3 linked regions of the Haloglycomyces albus DSM 45210 genome follow. The protein of the gene in region 3 interacts with the protein of the main gene of each other region in a pairwise test. Links are inferred from orthologs where the notes say so. Each region holds a gene or a part of one and is shown on either strand. Other genes may lie near its edges.

Region 1 (2,994 bases), 1.6 Mb from region 3 along the record:
TTCCGACCACGTCGGTGCGCAGCTTGGGGCCCTTCGATTCGGGAGCCATGATCACGATGAGAGCCATGGCCACGATCACAATGGGTACGTTAATGAGGAAGATCGATCCCCACCAGAACCGCTCCAGCAGGACCCCGGCCAACATGGGCCCGAGTGCGCCACCGGCCCCTACGGCCGCAGTCCAAATCCCGAGAGCCTTGGGGAATTCCTTGTTCGAAAACACCGAGCGCAGCAGAGAAAGCGTCGACGGCATCATGGCCGCCGCCCCGACACCTTGAAGCGCGCGATACCAGATCAACTGTGTTGGGTTAAGGGCATAGGCCGATAGCAGGGAAGCGATACCGAACACAAGCAAGCCGATAAGCAATAGTCTCTTTCGCCCGAACTTGTCACCGATAATCCCAAAGGCGAATAGAAGACCGGCAAAAACGAGCGTATAGGAGTTGATCATCCACGCCAATTCGCTCTGGGAGGCTCCGATCCCGTCATTGGGATCGGCCAGAGTCTTCATGGCCACGTTCAGAACGGTGTTGTCCAAAACCACGATGATGAGGCTGAGAACGAGTACAGCCAGAATCCACCACCGATAGGGGTGTCCTTTGTCTGCTTCGATGTCGGAGGCGTCCGATACGGTTTCCGACGTTGATTCGCGTGTTGACATGTTTTTCACAATACCACTTCCAATACGAAACCGTATCGTATAGTAACTAACGTCACGGACGTTCAACTTCCTCATAATCAGCGATGTTTGCTTGGGGCACAGAACAATACGAAATCGAACGCAGTCCGTTCTCAGGTGCCCTGGATACAGAAAGGGCCCCGCTGGAAGCTCCAAGCGGGACCCATGTCATCTGTATCGCACCTTATCGGTTGCGTCGTGATTTGCCACGTGCCTCTTTCTCGGCACGAACTCGTTCCAACCGTTCGGCACGACGTGCGTCGTGCTCGGCGCGACGCTCTTCAGCAGACTTCCTGTCGGTCCGTTCGAACCTGATGTCCTTTCCGCGCGGGCTGACGGTCGCCAATAGTTCGGGATCGGTGGGCTCCCACTCAAATTCGTGTTCTCCGATTTTGACGATCGAACCCGGCACCGCTCCGGCCTTCACCAATTCGTCCTCGACACCGAGATTGGCCAAGCGGTCGCCCAGATAACCAATGGCTTCCTCGTTCTGGAAGTTCGTCGTCTGAATCCAACGTTCCGGTTTCTTACCCACAACCTCAAACTCGACATCCCCCTCAAACGCCGGCGTGCGGCTGTAAACCTGGAAGGCATCGCTTTCGACACCCTTCGGTTTGATGACGACTCGGGGTGCCTCCGGTTCGGGCTGCTTCGCCCGGTAGGTCTCCACGGCTTCGGCGAAGGCAAAGGACAGCTGGCGAAGACCCGTTCGCGTCACCGCGCTGACTTCATAGATGGGCCACCCGTGTTCTTCCAATCGGGGCCGCACCATCTCCGCCAAATCCTGGCCGTCGGGAACGTCGATCTTATTCAAGACAATAATGCGAGGCTTATCGTGCAGACCGCCGTATTCTTCAAGTTCGGATTCAATGACGGCGATGTCGTCAATCGGATTTCGATCGCTCTCCAAATTGGCGGTGTCGACGACGTGAGCCAGAACCGCACACCGTTCGATATGGCGCAGGAACTCCAATCCCAGCCCTTTACCACCGGCTGCCCCCGGGATGAGACCCGGCACGTCGGCGACGGTGTACGTCGTATCACCGGCGGCGACAACGCCCAAGTTCGGAGTCAGGGTGGTGAATGGATAGTCCGCGATCTTGGGCCGGGCCGCAGACATATTGGCAATCAACGACGACTTTCCGGCTGAGGGATACCCGATCAGACCAACATCGGCAACGCTCTTCAGCTCCAGCACCACGCTAAAGCTCGGTCCCGGCTCACCCAATTCGGCGAAACCGGGGGCACGCCGTCGGCGGCTGATCAGGGAAGCATTCCCCCGACCACCACGCCCGCCTCGGGCGATGGTCACTTCCGTTCCATTTCCAGTCAAATCAGCAATTTCTTCCCCGTCCGCGAAGAGGACCGTGCCGTTGGGCACAGGGACGCGCAGAGTTTCACCGCGAGCGCCGTCGCGATTGTCGCCACGTCCATGGGAACCGTTGCCGGCTTTCAGTTGTTTTTTAAAGTGCAAGTCGAGGAGGGTGTGCGCGTTCGGGTCGACGTAAAAGATCACATCGCCGCCGTGTCCGCCGTCCCCACCGTCGGGTCCGCCCAACGGTCGGAACTTCTCTCGGTGGATTGAGACGCAACCATTACCGCCTGAACCGGCACTGACCTCGAGTTTCACCCGGTCGATAAAATTAGCCACGGCTCAAGCTTAACCGCTTGGACCCCCCTCGCAATCGGTCGCCGCGACTCGTGCTAAAGTTTTATCTCGTTGCGGGAAATTCACCGGGAACGGGAGATAACCGTGTAAGCGCCGTTAGCTCAAGTGGCAGAGCAATTGACTCTTAATCAATGGGTTCGGGGTTCGAGTCCCTGACGGCGCACAATTCACAGTGAAAGGCTGGAATCTCAAGCGAGATTCCAGCCTTTTTCGTTTGTTCGAGTGATCATTGTCGAATTCCGGCGGAGCCGGGTGGTTCCCGAGTTTCCACGGTCGACTGTCTTGTACCGCTGCCGTGGGCGCCCTTTATGCGGGATAATGAGTATTACTCGAAAAGGGGGTGAAATACAATGAGCCCGGCGATGCTCACCACACATTGGGACATCCAGGTCGACTTGGAAGAGGACCAAGACTACTGCGTTGCCACCGCTCGATTGACGCGCCGTGACGGCAGCACGCATAGCTGCGTAGGCCGCGCTAGGCGCAACCCCACGGATCGCCCCATGGCGCAGATCGGGGAAGAGTTGGCGAGCGCTCGGGCGCTGGCGGAGTTGAGTCGTGTTCTGCTGAGTGACGCGTCAAAGGACGTCGAGTTTAACGTCAGACGGGGAGACCCCGAACGCTAAGCGGTTTGATACGACAGTCG
Region 2 (4,240 bases), 660 kb from region 3 along the record:
AGTCTCTTCCCGCCGTCAGGACGTGTCCAGTAATCCGACCACCTGTGGATAAACCTGTGGATAACTCTCAACGTTAGCCCTTTCCGGCGATATGTGAGCGATTTTTCTCCCTCTTCGTCGCGGCGCAATCCTGCGGGACAGAGCGTGGAAACATCCCCTTTTCGCACGTCCCGACCACCTCACTGACACTCCGGGCGTACTTGGTCGCGTCGCTGCATTGGCCTAGACTGAAGGGCCCATTCGAATCGTCATCGCGACGCTCCGCGCGACTCAACGCCGTGAACCGCGAACGTCGAATGGCGTTGAACGAGGAACGATCACTCGAATCGCACGCAACACGCCTGGCCAGGTTGAGGAAACTACGCATGTCGAAGCAATTCGCCCATCTGCACGTCCACACCGAATACTCCATGCTCGACGGAGCCGCCAAACTCGGCCCGCTATTCGAAGAGGCACAACGCCTCGGCCAACCCGCCCTCGCCATGACCGACCACGGCAACATGTACGGGGCCTACTCCTTCTACCACGAGGCCAAAAAGGCCGGCATCAAACCGATCCTGGGAATCGAGGCCTACCTCGCGCCCCACGACCGCTTCCACAAAAAGCCCGTCCGCTGGGGCGATCCGTCCCAAATTCGCGACGACCTCTCGGGAAACGGTTCCTACACCCACGCCACCATGCTCGCCAAGAACACCACCGGGCTGCGTAACCTCTTCAAACTCTCCTCGTACGCCAGCTTCGAAGGCACCTACTACAAGCCGCGCATGGACCGCGAACTCATCGCCCCCAACGCCGAGGGCATCATCGCCACCACCGGTTGCCCGGGTGGTGAGGTGCAGACCCGCCTCCGACTGGGTCAGATCGACGAGGCCTACCAGGCGGCCAGCGACTTCCGCGACATCTTCGGCCCCGAGAACTACTTCCTCGAACTCATGGAGCACGGCAACTCCGTGGAACGCCGCGTCGCCGACGAGCTGTACGAAATGGCGCGCAAGATGAACCTGCGGCCGCTGGTCACCAACGATTCCCACTACGTCACCGACGACCAGCAGCACGAACACGCGGCGCTGCTGTGCGTGCAATCGGGATCGACCCTGGACGACCCCAAACGTTTCCAGTTCGAAGGAGACGGCTACTTCCTCCGCTCCGCCGAGCAGATGTATCAGCTGCGCTCCGATGAGGCCTGGCAGGAGGGCTGTGCCAATACGCTGCTGGTGGCCGAAATGATCGAAGACTACGACGAGGTCTTCAACGAAGCCGACCGGATGCCGCGCATCGAAGTCCCCAGCGGCTACGACCAAGGCAGCTGGCTGACCCGCGAGGTCTTCCAGGGACTGGCCGAACGATTCCCCGACGGCACGATTCCCGAGGAGTACAAGTCCCGTGCCCAGTTCGAGCTGGACGTCATCATCAAAACCGGCTACCCCTCGTACTTCCTCGTCGTCGCCGACCTCATCAACTACGCCCGCCGGGAAGGCATCTACGTCGGTCCCGGTCGCGGTTCCGCCGCCGGTTCGCTCGTCGCCTACGCCCTCAAGATCACCAATATCGACCCACTTGAGTACGGCCTGCTGTTCGAGCGTTTCCTCAACCCCGAACGTGTCTCCATGCCCGATATCGATATCGACTTCGATGATCGTCGCCGAGGAGAGATGATCACCTACGCCACCGAGAAGTACGGACAGGACTTCGTCGCCCAGGTGATCACCTTCGGCACGATTAAAACCAAGGCCGCTTTGAAGGACGCCGCCCGCGTCCACCACGGGCAGGCCGGTTTCGCGCTCGCCGACCGCATTTCCAAGGCACTGCCGCCTCCCGTCGCCGCCAAGGACATTCCCCTTCAAGGCATCACCGACCCCAAGCACGAACGGTACAAGGAAGCCGCCGAAGTGCGCGGACTCATTGAAAACGACAATGAGGTCAAGCAGATCTTCGAAACCGCGCAAGGTCTGGAGGGCCTCATCCGCAACGCGGGGGTGCACGCCTGTGCCGTTATTCTGTCCTCGCAACCGCTCACCGAATGCGTCCCGATGTGGGCACGTCCGGACGGTTCGATCATCACCGGCTGGGACTACCCCAGCTGTGAGGACATCGGACTGTTGAAGATGGACTTCCTCGGTCTACGCAACCTGACGGTCATCGGCGACGCCATCGAAGCCATCAAACTCAACCGTGGGGTGGACATCGACCTCGATACGTTGACGGTGGACGACCCGGCCTCCTATGAACTGCTCGCCCGAGGTGACACGCTCGGTGTGTTCCAGCTCGACGGTGGCGGCATGCGGGAATTGCTGAAACGTATGAAGCCCGACAGCTTCGCCGACATCATCGCCGTTCTGGCGCTCTACCGGCCCGGTCCCATGGAGGCCAACTCGCACAACAACTACGCCGACCGTAAGAACGGACGGCAGGAAGTCACCCCGATCCACCCGGAGTTGGCCGACGCGTTGGAAGAGATCCTGGCCGAAACGCACGGTCTCATCGTCTACCAAGAGCAGATCATGAAAATCGCGCAGAAACTGGCGGGATTCTCGATGGGTCAAGCCGATGTTCTGCGTAAAGCGATGGGGAAGAAGAAAATCGACGTCCTGGAGAAAATGTACACCGATTTCGAATCGGGCATGGCCTCCAACGGTTTCAGCAAGGAGTCCATCAAAACCCTCTGGGACATCATGCTTCCCTTCGCCGGTTACGCGTTCAACAAATCGCACGCCGCCGGATACGGTTTGGTCGCGTACTGGACGGCCTACCTGAAGGCCAACTTCCCCGCCGAATACATGGCCGCACTGTTGTCGTCAGTCGGCGATTCGAAGGACAAGACCGCCGTCTACCTCTCCGAATGCCGCAAGATGGGCATCACGGTCATGCCGCCGGACGTCAACGACTCCCGCCACATGTTCCACGCCGTCGGCGGCGACATTCGCTACGGGATGGAAGCGGTGCGCAATGTCGGCGGGCACGTTGTCAGCGGCATTATTCAAGCGCGGGAAGAGAAGGGGGAATACACCGACTTTCAGGACTTCCTCAACAAGGTTCCCGCCAACGTGTGTAATAAGCGCAGCGTGGAGTCCCTCGTCAAGGCCGGTGCCTTCGACTCGCTCGGATACAGCCGCCGAGGTCTGGCCGAGGTGCACGAAAAAGCCATCGACGCCGTGGTGTCCATTAAGAAAGAAGAGGCCAAAGGGCAGTTCGACCTGTTCGGCGGAATGATGGAGTCGCCCGAAACCATGGGCGTGGACCTCAGCGTGTCCGAAGAGGAATGGCCGCGCGAGGACAAACTGACCTTCGAACGGGAGATGCTGGGACTCTACGTCTCCGACCACCCGCTCAACGGCTTTGAAAAGCTCCTGGCCCGCAGCAGCGACAAGCCCGTCGCGGCCCTGCACGGCGACGGCGTCAAGGACGGAACGACCGTATCCGTCGCGGGCATCCTGCAGAACGTCGCCAAGCGGGTCACCAAGCAGGGGAAGCTGTGGGCTTCGGCGACCATCGAAGATCTGGACGGCTCCATCGAGGTCCGTTTCTTCCCCAACACCTACGAGATCGTGGCCGACTCCCTTGCCGACGACGTCATCTGCGCGGTCAAGGGGAAGGTCGACCGGCGCGACGGCACGGCACAGCTGATCGCCTTCGACCTCGCCGTTCTCGACACCTCGGGAGGCCCGGAAACCTCCGACGCGCCGCTACGGCTCAGCGTCGAGGCCGATTCGGTCAATGAGGAACTGATCTACGATCTACGGAACGCCTTCCGCCACTCCAAGGGAGACGTGCCGGTCTACGTCCAGGTACAGGCCGAGGAGCACGGCCCCATGCTGGAACTGGGCAGCCAATGGCGCATCAACCCCAGCAACGACCTCACCACTCAACTGCGGTCGATCGCCGGCGTGACCGTACGCTGACGACTCGGTGGGGCGTGGGGAACCGCGCCCCACCGGTTTCTACAGCCCCTCGGCGACCGACGCCCCGATCCGCAACCAGGCGTTCGACGTCGCCTTCGACAGTCCCTCATAGCGAATCGGTTCACCGGAGTCCAACAGCTTCTCATACGGCGCGAGTAGGACCACGCGCGTACGAGCGGCAAAATGCCGTTGCACGGCAGGCAGATCGACGTCCTTGCGGTGAGCCGGCATCGACACCACCGTCACCGCCTGACGCACCAGATCGCGACGCCCACTCTGTTCCAGGTGATCCAACATGCGCGCCGCCGTCTCCGCCGAGTCGTTGCGCGCCGACATGCTCA
Region 3 (2,980 bases):
GCCCGACGTGGCCAAAGCGGTCAAAGAGATCAAGGCGGGAAAGATCACCTTCCGGGTGGACAAGCACGCCAACCTGCACTTCATCATCGGGAAGACCTCGTTCCCCAATGAACAGCTGCTGGAGAACTACCAGGCCGCGCTCGACGAAGTGCTGCGTTTGAAGCCTTCCAGCTCGAAGGGTGTCTACCTGAAGCGGGCAGCCGTCACCACGACGATGGGACCCGGAATTCAGATGACGACCAAGTAGCCACCGCTGTGGCGCCGGCGTCGTCGCCTCCCGGTCTTTAACGCCGGGGTGGTCGGACCTAAGTGTGATATGGCCCAGGACAGCTTGCCTGTCCTGGGCCGTTTTCGTTTCGGCTGGTATCATTAAACTGTTTTCCACAACCCAAAGACCGTCGGTCGCTCGGGTGCACACCCGTAAAGCTGTAAAGAGTCGATTGACTCGGCCAACGTAGGGCGACAGAAATTTAGCTTCCATTGTCACCATGATGATCTTTGAGGGACGGATTCCGTCCATTTCATCGCAGCTAGATTCATGACGCCCGCGAGGCGTCATTTTTTGTGTCGCCTCCTGAAATCCCTGAGGATTTTTGCCGGTTGAGGATTGCATTTGCCATCTCCAATAGGCCGAAGAAAGGAGGGAAAATGGCTGAGAGGGAATACCCCGCAGACAAGCAGGCCGCTATCGCCGAGCTGACCGAGGGCTTCAACAACGCCAATGCCGCAGTGCTCACCGAGTACCGCGGACTGTCCGTTGCCCAGCTCCAAGAGCTTCGGCGTTCCCTGGGCGAGGGTGCCAGCTACCGTGTAGCTAAAAACACCCTGGCCAAGCGCGCTGCCAATGCCGCTGGTGTGACCGATTTGGACGACCTGTTCGTCGGTCCGACCGCCATCACCTTCATCGAGGGTGACCCGGTAGAGGCTGCCAAGGGACTGCGCGAATTCGCCAAGTCCAATGAAGCCCTTGTCATCAAAGGCGGAGTCATGGACGGAGACGTCCTGACCGTCGATCAAATCACGAAGCTGGCCGATCTGGAAAGCCGCGAGGTTTTGCTGTCCAAGATGGCTGGCGCGCTCAAGGGTGGAATGCAGAAGGCCGCTGGTCTCTTTGCCGCTCCCGCTTCGCAAGTGGCCCGCCTCGGTGGCGCTCTTCGCGACAAAAAAGAAGCTGCCGGCGAGTAATCGCCGAACTGGAAAGGAAACATCATGGCTAAACTATCGACTGAAGAACTGCTTGAGCAATTCGAGGGCATGACCCTGCTGGAACTGTCCGAATTCGTCAAGGCCTTCGAAGACAAATTCGACGTCTCGGCCGCCGCTCCCGTGGCTGCCGTCGCTGCCGGTGCTCCCGCCGGCGGTGGCGAAGAAGCCGCTGCTGAGAAGACCGAGTTCGATGTTGTTCTCGAGTCCGCCGGCGACTCCAAGATCAAGGTCATCAAGGAAGTCCGTGGACTCACCGGCCTGGGCCTCAAAGAGGCCAAGGAACTGGTTGAGGGTGCGCCCAAGGCCGTTCTGGAAGCCGCCAACAAGGAAGACGCTGACAAGGCCAAGGAGGCCCTCGAGGGCGCCGGTGCCGAGGTTGCTCTGAAGTAATCTCTTACGAGCGTCATTTCGACACGAGCATGCTTCGGTTAATCTGAGGATGTTCGCATCGGAATGCGACTCCGGGGACTCTCCCGGTCCCAGTGTCTGAAGAGTGGAGGGGTGAGCGCCTAACGGCGTCTCATCCCTCCACTCTTATTTGTAGGAAGTTGTGGAGGCAACTGGGAAACCGAAGGCGACGGTCGGCTAAGTCGGGACGGTAACGGTGGCGGGAGAGCCCCACAAGCGCCGGTGTGGCCTTACATCGGGTGCGGGATCAAGCCTCCGCGCAAATGCGACGGTCTGCGGGCAAGGCACGTCGATTTCGTCCCGCGTGGGGTAGTGTCCAAAAGGGATAAATGCTGTGTGTATGGTGGTTTGTAGTGAGGCGCAAGTGGTCTCATGATTGTCGACCTGCGCCGCCCGAACACCGATGTGAGGGTGTCGATGAGCATTCGGGAATGCCTCTGACGAGCGCCGTGTCCCGAGTAAGGCGATACGGTGGTTGTCGCCGTCGGTCGGAATCCACGATTGACTTGACGTGCGCCGACCTCATGCGTCACACTAGGGCGCGAACCTGCTTGGTCACAATGCGGAAGCCAAAGTGGGGAGGTCGTGACGAACGATCATACCTTTGGGTTAAACTTCTGCTAAACGGATCGCGACCGTGGTTTTGCTGGCATGGTTGATGGTCTAAAGCGCAAATACATTCGCCCGCGGGCGAATGACACAACCGCCCCCTGCGGTTGACGAACGGCGGTCGGGATTCGACACGAATCGTGACGCATGGAAACCAACGAGCCGTACGAGAGGCTCTTGAAGGAGGAATATCGGCGTCAACGGCGATGCACGACACGTTACACGCCTCACTCGCGTCCGGATTTGACGCACTTGATATTCTCCTATACACTATTAATTTGCGCTGCCCTGTTCACGTCCGTAATGTGCTCAGGGACATAGACCAGAGCTTCCAGGTGGAGATCTCATCGACGAGACGACAACTGCGTCGGCGCGCTTTCGACGACCGTGGTGGTCGATGGTAATCAAAGACGTGGTTGTTCTCGGATCATGAGGTGTCTGACTGGAGGATTGAGAGATCAGCACCCAGTAGTCAGCAACCTAAAGTCGATGTTCGACATGACTTGTCTGTGACTTTTCGGATGCCGTTTTCGCTGGTTAGTCTCTGTGTCCAAGACGTAACTTGCAGTGCATCGGCCGTCATTCGCATCTGTCCTCGGAAGGACGTATCTTGGCAGCTTCCCGCACTGGCAAGACCAGCTCTAGGAGTAAGCACGCACCTCGCCGTACCTCGTTCGGCAGGATCGATGAAATCCTGGAAGTACCAGACCTTCTGGCGCTTCAGACACATTCGTTCGACTGGCTCGTCGGCAACGAC

What was found.
Region 1: the proteins of rplL (region 3) and obgE interact in binary tests that used the Escherichia coli proteins (3 or more experiments, as listed by UniProt). The link is inferred for Haloglycomyces albus DSM 45210 from one-to-one orthologs.
Region 2: the proteins of rplL (region 3) and dnaE interact in binary tests that used the Escherichia coli proteins (3 or more experiments, as listed by UniProt). The link is inferred for Haloglycomyces albus DSM 45210 from one-to-one orthologs.

Annotation. Positions count from the first base shown.
Region 1 is NZ_AZUQ01000001.1:428,063-431,056, forward strand. The notes cover bases 98-2,938. They hold obgE (GTPase ObgE), read right to left. Parts: upstream 2,331-2,938; coding sequence 864-2,330; downstream 98-863. Other genes in these bases: HALAL_RS0102160 (MFS transporter), read right to left, coding at 98-661; HALAL_RS0102175 (dsRBD fold-containing protein), read left to right, coding at 2,711-2,938. Also shown: more of HALAL_RS0102160, read right to left, coding at 1-97; more of HALAL_RS0102175, read left to right, coding at 2,939-2,974. UniProt on the Escherichia coli protein: An essential GTPase which binds GTP, GDP and possibly (p)ppGpp with moderate affinity, with high nucleotide exchange rates and a fairly low GTP hydrolysis rate.
Region 2 is NZ_AZUQ01000001.1:1,382,258-1,386,497, reverse strand. What follows is about bases 13-4,099. They hold dnaE (DNA polymerase III subunit alpha), read left to right. Parts: upstream 13-365; coding sequence 366-3,899; downstream 3,900-4,099. UniProt on the Escherichia coli protein: DNA polymerase III is a complex, multichain enzyme responsible for most of the replicative synthesis in bacteria. This DNA polymerase also exhibits 3' to 5' exonuclease activity. The alpha chain is the DNA polymerase catalytic subunit.
Region 3 is NZ_AZUQ01000001.1:2,039,164-2,042,143, forward strand. Bases 76-2,902 are described here. They hold rplL (50S ribosomal protein L7/L12), read left to right. Parts: upstream 76-1,209; coding sequence 1,210-1,596; downstream 1,597-2,902. Other genes in these bases: rplA (50S ribosomal protein L1), read left to right, coding at 76-247; rplJ (50S ribosomal protein L10), read left to right, coding at 649-1,185. In the rest of the region: more of rplA, read left to right, coding at 1-75. UniProt on the Escherichia coli protein: The binding site for several of the GTPase factors involved in protein synthesis (IF-2, EF-Tu, EF-G and RF3). Is thus essential for accurate translation.